3 regions of the Paenibacillus naphthalenovorans genome follow, and region 3 is predicted to be linked to each of the others. Evidence: riboswitches for the same ligand, from Rfam matches in the RefSeq annotation. Region 3 holds a riboswitch; each other region holds the start of a gene.

Region 1 (4,833 bases), 180 kb from region 3:
TCGGCGCGGAAAGCCATGAAACGCGAAAAAGCGCCCTTATCAGCGGAGAAACCGCCCGGCGCCCTCGATGATCATCCACTATACAGAAACGGTTCCCCCGTCGCGCAGCCTTCCGATCTTTAACCCCGGCCGCTTCCTCAGGTCGATAAACTGACCGGACCCATACACCAGGGGACGACAAGGATCCGCTTCATGAACCATGACTACCGTTGCTTGCGTTCCATCAGACAAGTCTACACGGCTTCCAATCGTACATTCGGTCACATGCCGGACAAAGCAGCGGACAATACCCGGATCCAGCATACCATAAGCATGATCGGCGATGCTTTGAAGCACATCAAATAAAGGCAAAGCATTTCGGTACGCCCTCTTAGAGGACATTGCATGAAACACGTCGGCCACAGCCACGATTTTGCTAACCTTTTCAATGCGGTTTCCCGGTAACCCCGCAGGGTAGCCGCTGCCATCCTCCCGTTCATGGTGCTGCAGCGCGGCCAAAGCAATCACCGGATCCAGCCCCGGTTCGCGAACGAGGAGATCATAACCGTACCGGGCGTGGCGCTTGACTTCACAGAACTCCTGTTCATCCAATTGGCCCGGCTTTTGAAGGATCGATTGCGGAACGAACAGCTTGCCCACATCGTGAAGAAGGCCGGCCAAGGTGATTCGAACCCGTTCATTTACGGACAGGCCGAGCCATTTGGCCAGCAATCCCGCCATCACGCCGACTCCGACACTGTGCTTGTACGTATCTTCATCCTGCTTCTCCAGCGTCAACAAAATGCGGTACGTATCCGAACGGCCCGAAATACGCATGATGGCCGGCAGAACCGTACGGCATACCTTGTCGACAGGAACCCTTCCGGCGGCGCGGATATCCGCAAACATCTCCTTCATCTCACGGATAGCAAGCCGTACAAGCTGCTCAGGCTCAAATTCCGGGAGAATCACATCCGTACTGTCAAGTTTAAGACCGTGCTCTTGAAGCGATTTAAGGCTTTCCGTTGTAAGAATGGAGGAAGCTGGCAGAATTAATAGTCCATTTCGATTATATATATTTTTATTCAACCTCTTGCCCAGAAGATGCGATTTTTCTATCAACTGGCGTAAACCTTTATCGTCCGTCATCACGCCAATTTACCGTTGGTCTGTTGATTTTGAATGCCTCTGGCGGAATATACGCGGCTTTTTACCCATTCCATATCGATCGTCTGATTCTCCATGTGCTCCAGAATTTCGATGCAGTAATTTTCGATGCATACCCTGCCGGAGCTCATGCTCTTCAGAATAATTTTCGTCTTGGACCTTAAAACCGACGGAGCCCCCGTCTGACCGCCGACCATCATGGCGGAAATCATGCCGTCCGCCTCCAAACGGGAGCCTCGGCATACGGCATCTTTGTCATAAAATACAATATTGGCCGCTGAGTACAGGTCGCTTTGCAGCACCCCTTCTTTTCGGATCAAAATGTCGCCGTTGGATTTGAGCGTGGATAAATGGCACTGCCCGATATCGATCCGTACTTTGGCTTCTTGCATGCTGCCGACATGCTGGACCGTCTCCCTGAGAGAATTCAAAATGCCGAGAATCGTTCCGTGAGAAATCAATTGCGGCATCCGGGAGAGCTGAAGGAACCGTTCCAGCATGTCTTTAAGATTCAGCCAAGCCGTCTTGTCTCGGGACCGGATATTAATAATCACCGATAACGCTTCTTTGGCCAGTTTATAAATATCTTTAAACTTGTTTTCCACGAGCAGTAAAATAATTTGTCCGTAATGGGGCTTCTGCCCCTTCTTTTCCACCATCTCGAAAAGAAGCTTCGCTGCTTCAAGCAGCTGTTCGAATTGGGACATTAACAATTTGGAATTGTTGTAAAGCCGGTTATACAACACCCCGAAATAACCGGAGTACAGATTGCTTTTGATCGCATTGCCTTGAATGTAAATGCTGCCGGTTGCCGTGACGGTAGCGTTGTAGACACTGCCTGAGATATACACATTGCCAAGCGACTCGACGATCATGCTTTCCATCACGTTTCCATAAATGATAATGTCGCCGGAAAAAACAATATGTCCCGTTTCAATATTGACATCGCCGGGTACGATATAAGCCTTCGTAATATCAAAAAACTTCGTTTGGTTGCCGGTGATGCGCGGTCTTCCTTCTCTAAGAGCGATAACGAAGCCGTCCTCCCGGATTTGCACCCCGTCTTTGGCTACAATAACAATATCCTTCGGTTCTTTTGGCCGAATGAAATTGCCATATACGTCGTAGCCGACGGTCCCTTCTTCCGGCGGAATTTTTCGGGCGATCACATCTCCCGGAGTGACCGAAGGAATATTTAAATGATTTCTGTAATCGACCACGCCCCCGATTTCCACATACTGATTTTCCACCTGCTCTGTGAAAAAGAGCTGCAGCTCCGCATCCTTTCCGGGAACCGGAGGCTTTCCCCGCGCGATCAGAATCGGCTCGAATGTCGGGTTAAGCACTTCCTCAAACACTGCCCCGATGTTCCGGTTTTTCGTGATCGACAAACGATCCAGCTCAAGAATAATATCGTTAAACTCCAGTTTGTTAAGAATAATCGATTGGTCTTCTTCCGCTCTGAGAACCAAATGGGCGGCAGGCTCGCACTCGCTGAGCTTCCATACATACCTGACGGGTGAATGCACAAGCAGGTAGGCTTGCATACGATCCTCGGATACCTGAATTTCAAACAATGGAGATTCCTCTACGGACCACTCCAGCTTGTCCTTGGATGTTACGGTTACCGTACCGGAGACCGCTTCTCCATTTACAGTCAGCTTGACCGGGGGTATAGCCTCAATGGTAAGGGGCGACATCTCGTCATCCGACGTATGTACAAAAATTTCATTTCCGCTTACACTAAACCAGCCTCGGTTCGTATTTTCTTTATGCCCGCCGAGAGCTTCCTCTTTGGAATAATCCGACAAACCGGCACCATTCGGCGCTGAATCCAACGCCAACGATTTTATCATTTTGACCAATTCCATTTCCGTAATAGAGTCGGACATCCGGACTACCTCCTTCCTCTGAATCAAGCGTTTTGCAGCTTAGAAAAAATGCACCTTCTCCAGCCGGGGAAAGGTGCATGAAAAATACGTTCCTTCCATTATCGGCGGCATGGCTGCCATAGCATGAAATACTTTAGGCCCATTGCTTTGCGTCCTTGCCTTTCGACAAGTTTGCCATTATCGTAATGAAATATTCCGTTTTATAATTAAATTATAATCAAGCAGATCGGCAAACGACAACACGATATAAGACAAAAGGACTAATCCATGCTTGTAGAAAGTATTTTATGTGTCATTTTTCGCTAAGATTCGACAAAAAGGTTAAAACATTGCATTATTTACGCCCGTTTTTACATATTGTTACAGATCTAATCGCGCCAAAGCTCGGTAATCGGAACACCCAGTGCATCCGCAATACATTGTATGGTATATTTATGCGGGTTTGTAATTTTTCCGTTTCTCATTTTGGAGATCGTGCCCATGGACAGTCCGGTCAGCTCAGAAAGCCTGGTTGCCGTCATACGGCGTTCCGCCATCAGCATGCGCAGCGTAACAGCTATTCCCGACGGTTCCCGTGTTTGCCCGTTTGCCAGGCATTTGCCGACAAAGGCAATTCGGGTGACTTCCTGCCTGCCGTTTAACAGAGGTTGAAAGCGAAATTCCATATCTGCCTGTCGATGGTTATGTACCCACTCCAGCGCCATACTGAAGCCGGATGCGGACAATAAGGCCTGGCGGAGCGAGTGCCTTACCTGAAGCAAATGTTTGGATCCGACAAAAGAAAGAAACGGCTGCGCTAACAAATCTTTTCTCTGCAGATCCAGCAAGGGGCCGTGGAGCGAGCAATCGGTAAAGCGGAATTTCGTCGTCAGCGTTCCGCTTACCTCATACCCCGTACCCTGCCGTAAAATCCATTTTTTGTCGCTGACGTCTCTGACAACCATAATATAGTAATAGACCCCATCCATAACCGTTTCGCGTAAAGATAGCTCCACATCCACTTGATGCCCGTGTTTTACGGTCCATCTCTCTTCCGAAAACAGAACCTCATCATACTCAAAAAACTCCGGGCGCTTCAATACCCAATCCCTGTATTCAGCCGATAGAAAAGATAAGAAGGATGCCTGCCCCAGCTCTTCTTTTGTATAGCCGATGATCTGGAAAAAAGCCGGATTCGCCTCCTCGACCATGAATTGACGGCCATCCCATTTGCAAAGACAGATGCCAACCGCAGCCTTTTCAACCATCAAGCTTGCCCAACGATTCGGCATTGTGCTTTTCCAACCTTTCCTCTTTAAGAAAACAGTAATAAGCTATGATCCGTTGTATTCCCAAGCGGTCCCCATCTCCGCCCTCGGGCAGCTGCCTCGGTCTGCCTTCACTCAACCATGCCGTTACCGCGAGCACAAGCGCATCGACGATATCGTCCCGCGCCACCGCTTTGCGCGGATACCGCAGCATCAGCTCTTCGACAACCTCGTCGGCTTGTGCATACACGCCCCGCAGATGCGCCATACGCTCGTCAAAGCCCGCCTGGCTCTTCTTCCCGCTGTGCATCGGGCCGCCGAAAAGCTGTGCGAGGCAAAGCTCCGGATGCGACTCGCGAAACGTTAAGCGGGCCGCTTCATCCTGCCGGAGCAGCCGGTCCAGCGTGCGAATCTTCGGGACAAGCGCCCAGGTTTGGCGCGATAATCCCCGACCGCTGAGCCTGCGCTGGAGCGCATTCGCCTGCGCATAATCCGTGGCACTCAGCACCTCGCGGACGGGCGCAGGGAATATGCTGGACGCCCGTCCG
Region 2 (4,833 bases), 1.9 Mb from region 3:
GAAAACAACGGCTCCTCTTATAATGATTATTCCCTCACCCTTGCTATGGCTAAACCGTCGTAGGCAGGCAGCAGCACGCCTTCGAGCCTGGGATCCCGAGCCACCGCTTCCGTAAACAGCCTCATTTGGGTAACCGCATTCCCCTTTGCCTCCGGGTTTACGGCTTTCCCGCGCATAAGCAAATTGTCGCCCAGGATGATAGCCCCCGGCCGGGCCAGCTTGATCGCCCATTCCAGATAATTCGGATAATTGCCTTTATCCGCGTCAATAAAAAACAGGTCGAACTTCCGTCCCTCCGCATCGAGCGCCTTCAGACTGTCCAGCGCCTCACCGATCCGATACTCCACGTTCCCGCCAAATCCTGCTTCGCTTACATGCTTGAAAGCCAGATCCGCATATTCCTGCTTCAACTCCAGCGAGACCAGTTTACCGTCATGCGGCAGCCCCCGGGCCAGACAAATTCCGCTGTATCCCCCAAGCGCTCCGATCTCCAGCACCTCTTTGGCCCCTGTAATGCGCACAAGCATAGTCAAAAGCCGCCCGTAACCGGCGGCTACCGAGATTTCCGGCATATCGTTGGCCCGGATGCCTTCATTAACCCGCTCCAACAGCTCATCCGGTTCAAAAAATCCTTCCAGGTACTGCTCTGCCGTTATTGATGTTGTCATGGTTTTCCATCCTTCCCGTTTTGGGCCGGCCCGCGCCCATGCACGATGCTTTGCGCCAATAGGCGAAACCCTGCAATGCGGCGCCAATACCCGCCATTATGGCTTTGTGTCATTGTATAATCACCGTCAATCGCCTATACTAATTAATTGTATGGCTTTTCCAGACTTAGTTCAACCTGCTGATATTCGGAGTTTTCCCTTTCATAACAGATACGGAGTGAGTTCAACATGTCGTCAGATTCCATTGAAATCATCGCCACCTCCCCTATGGGGCTCGAGGCCGTTGTAGCCAGAGAAGTGCGCAATCTCGGCTACGATCAAGTCACGGTTGAGAACGGACGCGTAACGTTCGTAGGTGATTATTTAGCCATATGCCGCGCCAATTTGTGGCTTCGCACGGCCGACCGCGTACTCGTCAAGATGGGCCAATTCAAAGCCGCTACTTTCGACGAGCTGTTTGAAGGCGTCAAGGCGCTGCCTTGGCCGGACTGGATTCCCGAGGACGGGGAGTTTCCTGTGGAAGGACGGTCGCACAAGTCACAGCTGTCCAGTGTTCCCGCGTGCCAGGGTATCGTCAAGAAAGCGATCGTCGAAAGCATGAAACGGCGGTACGGTACGGAGTGGTTCCGCGAAACCGGCGGCCGCTTCGTCATCGAGGTGTCGCTGCTCAACGACATCGCTACATTGACGCTGGACACAACCGGCCCCGGACTTCACAAGCGCGGCTACCGCAAGCTGGTCACGGAAGCCCCGCTGAAAGAAACCATGGCCGCAGCCTTGGTCCTGCTGAGCCGGTGGCAGGCCGAACGCCCGCTCTATGACCCCTTCTGCGGGTCGGGCACGATACCCATCGAAGCCGCAATGATCGGATGGAATTTGGCCCCGGGCTTAAGACGCAGCTTCAACGCCGAGAAGTGGCCGCTCATTCCTAATGAATTATGGTCTCAAGCCCGCGAAGAAGCTTACGATCTTGTAAAGGATGACATCCCGCTCCAGATTACGGGCTCCGATATCGACCGGAAAGCGATCGATGTCGCTTTGGCCGCCGCGAAGGCGGCCGGCTTGGCAAAGGAGCTGACCCTGCAGGTGCTCCCTGTTGCCAAGGTCATGCCGCGGGGAGATTACGGATGTATCATTACGAATCCGCCGTATGGCGAACGTCTGGGCGACCACGGTGAAGCGGAACGGGCTATTCGCCAGTTCAGCCATTTATACGGGCAGCTGCCTACATGGTCCGCCTTCATCCTGAGCCCGAACAAACAGCTTGAGCATCATATGGGCCGTAAAACCGACAAGAAACGCAAGCTGTTCAACGGCCGCATCGAATGCAGTCTTTACCAATATTTCGCCCCCGGCGGTTTATACGGTTGGCGCAGCAACAAGGCGGCTCCTTCCGAACAATAACATTCGGGACCTTGCCGTACTGTGATCGTCTTAAGCTTCTTCATCTTTCCATGTTTATGCTGAAGCAGCCCGGACATATCATATAAGCATGCAAAAGAACCGCTTCAAAGGCACTTCGCCTTGTCCGCGGTTCTTTTTGCGATATCGGTTATTCTTCTATTCCGGCAATCAGGCGTGACGAACCAGAGACTCCCTGCAGCTCAAATAATCGAATAGCGGCATGAATATGTCATTATCCGCTTCGCATCTTACAGACAGCTTGACTTCGCCGCGCCAGTAAAAATTCACGATCTGATGGCTGCGCCCCTTAACCATTTCGACGTCCCAGCACGGCGCCATCAGTTCGTAAACCTCACGGTTAATGAACATTTTCGGACCTTCGTTCGACAAAAACACGCCTACGAAATCATTCCCTACTTTCGTGTAAAAGCCTTTTCTTGACATGATGCTCCGATCCTGACCCTGCATCCGTTTCCACTCCTTTTTCAAAAACAAAGAGACTCTCAACCTACGGGTACAGGAGTAGCAAATGGATGCGTCGCTCCTTACCTTCGGCAACTGGCTGGCTTGGCGCCGGAATCAGCGCTTTAGCCCCTATAGCTTTGCGTGCCCAGGCTTTCGCCTGGTTTGCCTTTATCGAGTTTGCTCGAAAAATGTCTTCAAATAAACTTCATTTCCTTAAGAATAAAAGATAAGACCTAAGAGATACATAATTCAAAATTCCTATTTTCACCAAATACATTGAGTCTTTGGAACTATTTTCAATATATAACAGCCCAATTTCTCCTATAAGGAACCGATACGGGCCAAAATGATGAGGTACTTAACTCCTTAAAAAGACGGATGATAAAGAAAAAAAGCGGACTCCGAAACACTTATAAACCCGCAGCAACCTGCGGTCAGGACCTGACCTGAACATAAGCGCGTAGGTATCCGCTATGAAGTCACTTCACATATTTACTGGCCTTTTCGATCGCTTCGTCCTCCGTCTTGCCGGTAACGTACCGGCCATTGACGAAGATGAAGGCAAAGCGCGAACAGGGCCCGCAGTACGATTTGCACCCCACCTTGATTTCTGCGTCGGGGGCCAGCTTCTGCAGCTTGGGCAAAGCCGTTTTTAATCTCATATGCTTGCATTTATCGCAAATACGTATATCGTTGGCCATACGGGGGCTTCCTTTCTATTGCATTAACCCATTGCGGAACCCGCTAAACAATCAGTGGTCGCCGTGGTTGCCTTTGCCCGGATTGGTCACCGAAAAGCCTTCCTCAGGCACATAGAAGTAATCGATGCGAATACCGTCCAAAAACGGCTCGTCCTTCTGAAGAATCACATCGATGCCTTTGTCGGTCGAGACGACGACATCGTTTTCCGTAGGCTTGTCCAATTTCATACCGTAATGCGCATGATCTCCGTGCGAATGCGTCACGTATACGCGGAGCTTCAATTCTTTGTCTTCCTCTTTCTCTATTTCGGCCAAAAGCACTTTGGCGGCATTGCGCGAAATTTTGCATTTCATGATTTCCATCTCCCAGCACTTATCGTTTTCACCTTATTGTATAGAAACTTGGTGGTGAAAGCAACTTTCACGTATCATGATCTCACGCTGCTGCGTCCAGCCGGGAACCGGCTTCACCCTTTTCATACGCGCTTTCTCCCTATCAAACGGTATCGCCGCTGCATTTGCTATTCTACGGCTTGTTATATAAAATGGAAAGGAGTGAAAAAATTCGGATATTATTACATTTTCCTATCATTACTTACCACAAGGTTACTGCCTCTCGGCATCTACACAGACATAGCCATACGGAAAGGATGAGAACCATGTCCATGCGGGAAAACGAGCAGCTCAAACAGCGTCAGTCCAGCAGTTCTATTCCGGTGAAGCCGGTTCATATCGAGTGCTCCATCGAAAAAGCGCTCGATGTTATCGGAGGCAAATGGTCATTTCTCGTCATTCGCGAATTGTTCGGCGGTACCAAACGGTTTGGCGAGCTTCAGCGCAAAATCAAATCCGTCAGCCCCAAATCGTTAACGGACACGCTTCGTCACCTGGAGGACAACGGCGTATTGGAACGGACCGCCTATCCGACGGTTCCTGTTACCGTGGAGTACAAGCTTACACCCAAAGGCAAGGATTTGCACCGCATGTTAAAAGAGATGAAGCTCTGGGCCGCCAAATGGTGTGCGCAAGCCGCAGAGGATTGACGAAGTCCGAGGTGACCGAATGATTAGTTTTTACCGCAAATATTACAAAACCATCTTCGATATTGCGCTCCTGATTTTGACGGTGTATTTGTTTATGTACATCTTCAGTCTCTTGTATCGGATCGCCACGCCGATTTTCTTTTCGTTCGTCATTTACATGATTATCGAGCCGCTCGCGAAATTTCTGCACCGCAGAGGGCTCAAGAAATCGATTGCTTCCGGCATCTCGACCATTTTGTTTATTCTGGTTATCCTTGGGGCGATTACCGGACTCGGCGCCATTTTTACAACGCAGATTTTACACCTTAAAGATAAGTTTCCCGAATATACGGCCGTCATGGAAAGGGAAATCATTCAGCGGTCCGAAGCTCTTCAGAATTACCTGGGTCCGCTGCCTATCCAGGATCTGATTGAACAGGCCAAAGAATATTCGACGGTCATCACCGGTAAAATAACCCAATTCGTCACCGGTTTTCTTACGGGAACTTTTACGGCATTAACCTCGGTTTCAACCTTTTTGATTAATTTCGCCATCGGGATCATTTTGGCCTA
Region 3 (4,833 bases):
TCGATCCCTGCTTCCAGTTTAACCACCAAAATTTTTGCACTATTGTTTTTGGTGACGGGGACTTGGCTTGTGATGCAAAAAGGGATCGATCCTTATAATTACCTATACATTTATGGCGATATGCTCTACTTGCTTTCTTTGTTCGCCATGCTCCCGTTTCTCGCCATTACGTTGAAATTAGGCCGTTACGACCAGTCCATTGAAGAGATCTTATCCAAAAAAACGCGAAGCGTCACTTCATTACACCGTACCATTAGTTCCATTTCGTTTTTGCTCAGCAGCATTTTGAATTTGGCCACGATTCCGATCATGTATTACAGTATTAAAGGCGCAGTAGAAAAGATCGGATTGAAACATACCGACAAATTCATGTGCTTGGCCATCCTTAACGGTTATGCGGTATCCGTCGCCTGGTCCCCATTCTCCGGCGGGGTTGCCATCGCTTTGGAAACGACGAAGGTTCCCTGGTCCAGTGTCTTCTACAAGCTGTTTATCATTGGCCTTTTGGGGTTATTCCTTAACTGGTTGATTTTTTGGTTAATTGAAAGGCGTTCAGGAAGCCGTCGGCCGGAAATTCCATCGGACGAACACCATCAGACCCTATCCGAAATGGCTTCGGCTCAAGAGTCTGAAAAAGCTGTACATCAACCGTTCATTCAAAAGCCCATCGCCAAAATATGGCAGATCGTGCTTGTCATTCTTCTGCTCATTTCCGTTAACGTGGGACTAACCGGCCTATGGTCTCTGGGGCTCGTAGTGACCACATCGATTTTGGCCTTTCCCTGTGCTTTCCTTTGGGCGTTGGCTCTAAAGCAGGGAACCGCTTTTTTGGGGGAAGCCCGTTCTTACGTCATCAATAAAATGCCCGGTATGGCGGATCAGTTTGCGATTTTCCTCAGCACCGGTTTTTTTGTTCAAGCGCTCCAATATTCCGGATACAATCATTACGTTATCGAATCTATGCTGCAATTCAATCACGCAGTTGGTTCCAGCCTCTTTTTGCTCATCGTCCCTTTGATCACACTCGGGTTCGGCTTCATGGGAATGCATCCCATCACAGCGATCACCCTTTTGGCGGAAGCGATGAATCCCCTGGCGTTGGGAATTTCGGCCGAGCACTTGGCCATTGCTTTGGTAGGGGGCGCCGTTATGACGTTTTCCATCGGCCCTTTTAGCGGAACGCTGAATATGTTTTCCGTTATTATCCGACAAGGCACATTTCGAATCGCAGCATGGAACCTTCTATACACCTTAGTTTTTTTTCTCTTTTTGGCACTGGTTCTGCTGGTTATTTAAACGCCCGACCTCCAACGGTAAATGCCCAAAGGAGTTCCTGCTCCCTTGGGCTTGTCTTATGTCCTGTGCCCTGTCCGCCAAAGCACTGCTCCTGCAAAACTATGCATTGTTATAAAGAGCGCTTCTCAATTTCCCTTTAGCCCTTTTCAACGCATTATCGATAGATTTATTACCCACGCCATGCAAGTCAGCTATTTCTTTATAGACCAAACCATCCAGCAAACCCAAAACCGCTGCCCTCTCCAAATGCGTTAAATGCGTTTTTATCAAGTCGAACAACTCATTATTCCTTGCCTTATTCATAAATATTTCTTCCGCCGATGGCGTGAAATGGGGGATGAGTTCATAACGGCTGGTCCTTTCTTGATCGCAGAAAGGAGTTTCATCCAACGACACGCTTTGATTTAAAATCTGCTGTTTTTTTCTTAAGGCTGCTTTTACGGCGTTGATGATATAATGCTTGATATGCATCTTCGCGAAACCCGAAAACGCCATTCCTTTGGCGGGGTTATACCTTTTACAAGCGATAAATAACCCGATACATCCGGCTTGATTCATATCTCCCCGCATGAGACCTGGAGCATAATACTTCTTGCTGCAATAATAAATCATCGGAAGATAACGACTTAGCAGAGAGTTGAATGCGCTCTGGTCGCCTTGAATTACACAAGCGGCCAACTCGGCATCCGTGAATTCATCCATAATTGAAGTCATCCTCCTGTTCTTTTGTTGATTTTATTTGCAACCGGATATCATGATCATTGGACGAACCGCCGGAGAGAAGAGAGATTTTCTCTAGCGCTTACGAGGTCGTCCTTTTGGTCTTGAATGTCGGAAATGGATAAAAAAGGACCCCAAAGGGTCCTGTGCTACCCATTGGCAACCCGGCTGTCATAGCTTATGCCTTAGACCCGTGGCTTTGCGTCCTTATCTTTCGATAAGTATGCCTTTATCAATGTCAATATATATGAAAACATTTTTCCCGAATAAAAACCGGATAGGGAATTAATACCATGTCCAAAGTAACATGTTATCAAAATAATTGTCAATAAAAACAAATTATCTTTTTAAAAATTATACAAATTTCTTATCCGTCATTTGTCCGGCAACAATTAAATAAGACAAGTTGACGGATCTCATTGCCTTATGTAATATAATCGTAATTAAAACAACCCGGGGAGAACCATGACATGGATCAACACATTGAATTGTTAATTGACTTATTCGACAAATATACGGACGAGCAAATCGCCGATTTATCCGACTTTTCTTATGAAGGCCGGAGCATGACCCGGGAGGAGACTCTGGTTGTCGTTTCTACCTTTCGGGCCTCACGCATCGCAAGAGGATATATCAACGGCGGCCGCACAAGACAAAATCAATCCGGCTAGTTTTAATAAACCGGCAAAGGCTGTTCGCAGCTCGTGTCGGTTTATTTTTTAGCAGAAAAATGTCAGCTTAGTCAGCAAAAAAAAACACTCCGCGGAGTGCTATAAAATTATTGTTGATCTTCCGTTCATATAAGCGATCGGGAATTAGGTTATAACCGTTGTAGTGGAGGTAGATGAAGGGGCGAAATTGACCACTTCCAATACTACGGGAGTAGTCGCCTCAATAGGTTCGGATCCTACCGGTACTTCAATCTCAAGCTGTCCTGCCGCGCCATCCGTATACGTCACCAGGTTGTTCATTACTAAAATACCATTGACAAACACATTGACGTAACTATTGTTCGTAGCGAGTGCCGGCAGCGAGGTAGCAGCTACACCAGCATCGGTCTCAAAATCTCCTACAGCAATCGTCAATGTATTTCCGGCTGTTACCTGTGCCGCGACTTCATAAAAAAACCGCTCCACCGTAGGTACTGTTTCCGTCGTTGTTGTCGTAGTCGCCGAAGCAAAAATTTTCAAAATTCTCAGTGCCATTTCCTCACCTCCCATTCTATGATTATTATATTTCTACTTATCATAAATTTCTTAGATTAATGACCCATTTATTAAAAATCGGGCGCAGGCATGTGGATCATCGTTTAAATCACCCTTTAGTGAATCCGTTTGATCGAGAAGCCTACCGCTTCTAAAATGATTAAAGTACTTGCGTAAATCACTTCTTCATTGGAATATATCGTTAAAGCATTGGGGTTTACGTTATATATCTTTCCTTCTTGTAATACGGCATTCACATATAAATTATAATAACCCTCATCGCCCAGCTCTACGAATTCGTTTACTGGTTCCCCATCATCGTTAATAAATCGATTGGCGGGAATCATTTGGGTATTGGAAAGATCGATGTCTGTATCCGCTACGAAAAAGTATCTCCTTACATCAGGTATGATACGAATGGAAGCGTCCCCCGGAGGACCTTGCTGTCCAGGTGGCCCCTGCTGTCCGGGCGGACCCTGTTTATACACGATTCTTGTTACGATGATCTTTTTCTTGCACTTCCTTTTTCTTTTCCGGCAAGGAACCTTTTGGTTTCGCCTTATCCTTTTTTTCCTTTCCGGCACACAAACAACCGCACTTCTACGTTTACCATGTTTTTTAAATTGTCGTTTGTCGGTATAGTCCAATAAACGCTCCTCCCTCCTCCCTTAAAGCAGTTCGAAAGTATTTTGCTTTATTTTATGTGAAAATGTTACGGAAAGGATGGGTTCTTGACCACGATGGCCTTATAAGTAAAAAATGGACCAATGGTACAGGCAACGGCATAGCTTATAGTTGTATAAAAATAAAATGGATTGTATAATTCATATAATGGATTCAATATTTGTTATAACGATGGGGAGGACTATCTTATCATGCGTGATGTCAACGTAAATTCCGTTCGGGCCATCGATCGGGCTATTGATTTATTAAATGTGTTTTCTGTAGAGCACCCCGTTCTAACAATCGATGAGATCGTAGCCAAGACCAAATTGCCGAAAACAACCGCTTATCGAATATTGTATACGCTGGAGCTTCGGGGGCTTATTCAATACGATCAAAAGAACCAAAATTACCGGTTGGGATTAAAATTGTTAGAATATGCCGGTACGCTTACCACTCTCCTTGACGTCAGGCAAGAGGCGGAGGAAATACTTATCAACCTCCAGACTAATACCAAACAAACGGTGATTATGGCGGTCATCGAGCAGGAAACGTTTGTTTATGTTTTTTTACGGGAAAACCCGGTTGGTTTTAAATATTCCTCTTACATCGGACTGCGCCGCCCTATTAATTTTGGAGTTTTGGGACAAGTCATTATGGCCCATTTGACGGAAGATGAGCTTGAGCGTTTATTGCAAAAGCATCCCCTTGTACGAATGACCTCCAAGACCGTCACCGATCTGGACGTGCTTCGCGTCCGGTTCAAAAAAATCAAAGAGGAACGAGTCTATGCGGATATGGAAGAAACGTATGAAGGCGGCATTGCCATCGGTGCGCCTATATATGATGCGGAAGGCAAGCTGATTGCGGCTTTAGCAATTCTTGGACCTGCCGTGCAGTTGGATGGCGACCGGCTGGAGCCGGCAAAATTAATGGTCAAGGAGGCCGC

The links. Region 3 has a riboswitch for cyclic di-GMP ahead of IJ22_RS12590 (sigma-70 family RNA polymerase sigma factor). Riboswitches for the same ligand answer to the same signal wherever they lie in the genome.
Region 1: another riboswitch for cyclic di-GMP. It lies ahead of IJ22_RS13390 (flagellar assembly protein A); the one in region 3 lies ahead of IJ22_RS12590 (sigma-70 family RNA polymerase sigma factor).
Region 2: another riboswitch for cyclic di-GMP. It lies ahead of IJ22_RS02820 (hypothetical protein); the one in region 3 lies ahead of IJ22_RS12590 (sigma-70 family RNA polymerase sigma factor).

The regions. Positions count from the first base shown of each region.
Region 1 covers NZ_CP013652.1:2,700,476-2,705,308, forward strand. The annotation lists gene IJ22_RS13385 (HD-GYP domain-containing protein) at 79-1,101, opposite strand; gene IJ22_RS13390 (flagellar assembly protein A) at 1,128-3,038, opposite strand; cyclic di-GMP riboswitch class I at 3,139-3,224, opposite strand; gene IJ22_RS13395 (helix-turn-helix domain-containing protein) at 3,407-4,309, opposite strand; gene IJ22_RS13400 (DUF429 domain-containing protein) at 4,278-4,833, opposite strand, start outside.
Region 2 covers NZ_CP013652.1:579,549-584,381, reverse strand. The annotation lists gene IJ22_RS02830 (O-methyltransferase) at 27-668, opposite strand; gene IJ22_RS02825 (THUMP domain-containing class I SAM-dependent RNA methyltransferase) at 897-2,072, shown strand; gene IJ22_RS02820 (hypothetical protein) at 2,241-2,540, opposite strand; cyclic di-GMP riboswitch class I at 2,623-2,714, opposite strand; gene IJ22_RS02815 (YuzB family protein) at 3,017-3,238, opposite strand; gene IJ22_RS02810 (hypothetical protein) at 3,290-3,592, opposite strand; gene IJ22_RS02805 (winged helix-turn-helix transcriptional regulator) at 3,898-4,281, shown strand; gene ytvI (sporulation integral membrane protein YtvI) at 4,301-4,833, shown strand, end outside.
Region 3 covers NZ_CP013652.1:2,524,390-2,529,222, forward strand. The annotation lists gene IJ22_RS12585 (hypothetical protein) at 1-1,296, shown strand, start outside; gene IJ22_RS12590 (sigma-70 family RNA polymerase sigma factor) at 1,396-1,998, opposite strand; cyclic di-GMP riboswitch class I at 2,172-2,254, opposite strand; gene IJ22_RS12595 (hypothetical protein) at 2,487-2,687, shown strand; gene IJ22_RS12600 (DUF4183 domain-containing protein) at 2,832-3,221, opposite strand; gene IJ22_RS12605 (DUF4183 domain-containing protein) at 3,338-3,868, opposite strand; gene IJ22_RS12610 (IclR family transcriptional regulator) at 4,097-4,833, shown strand, end outside.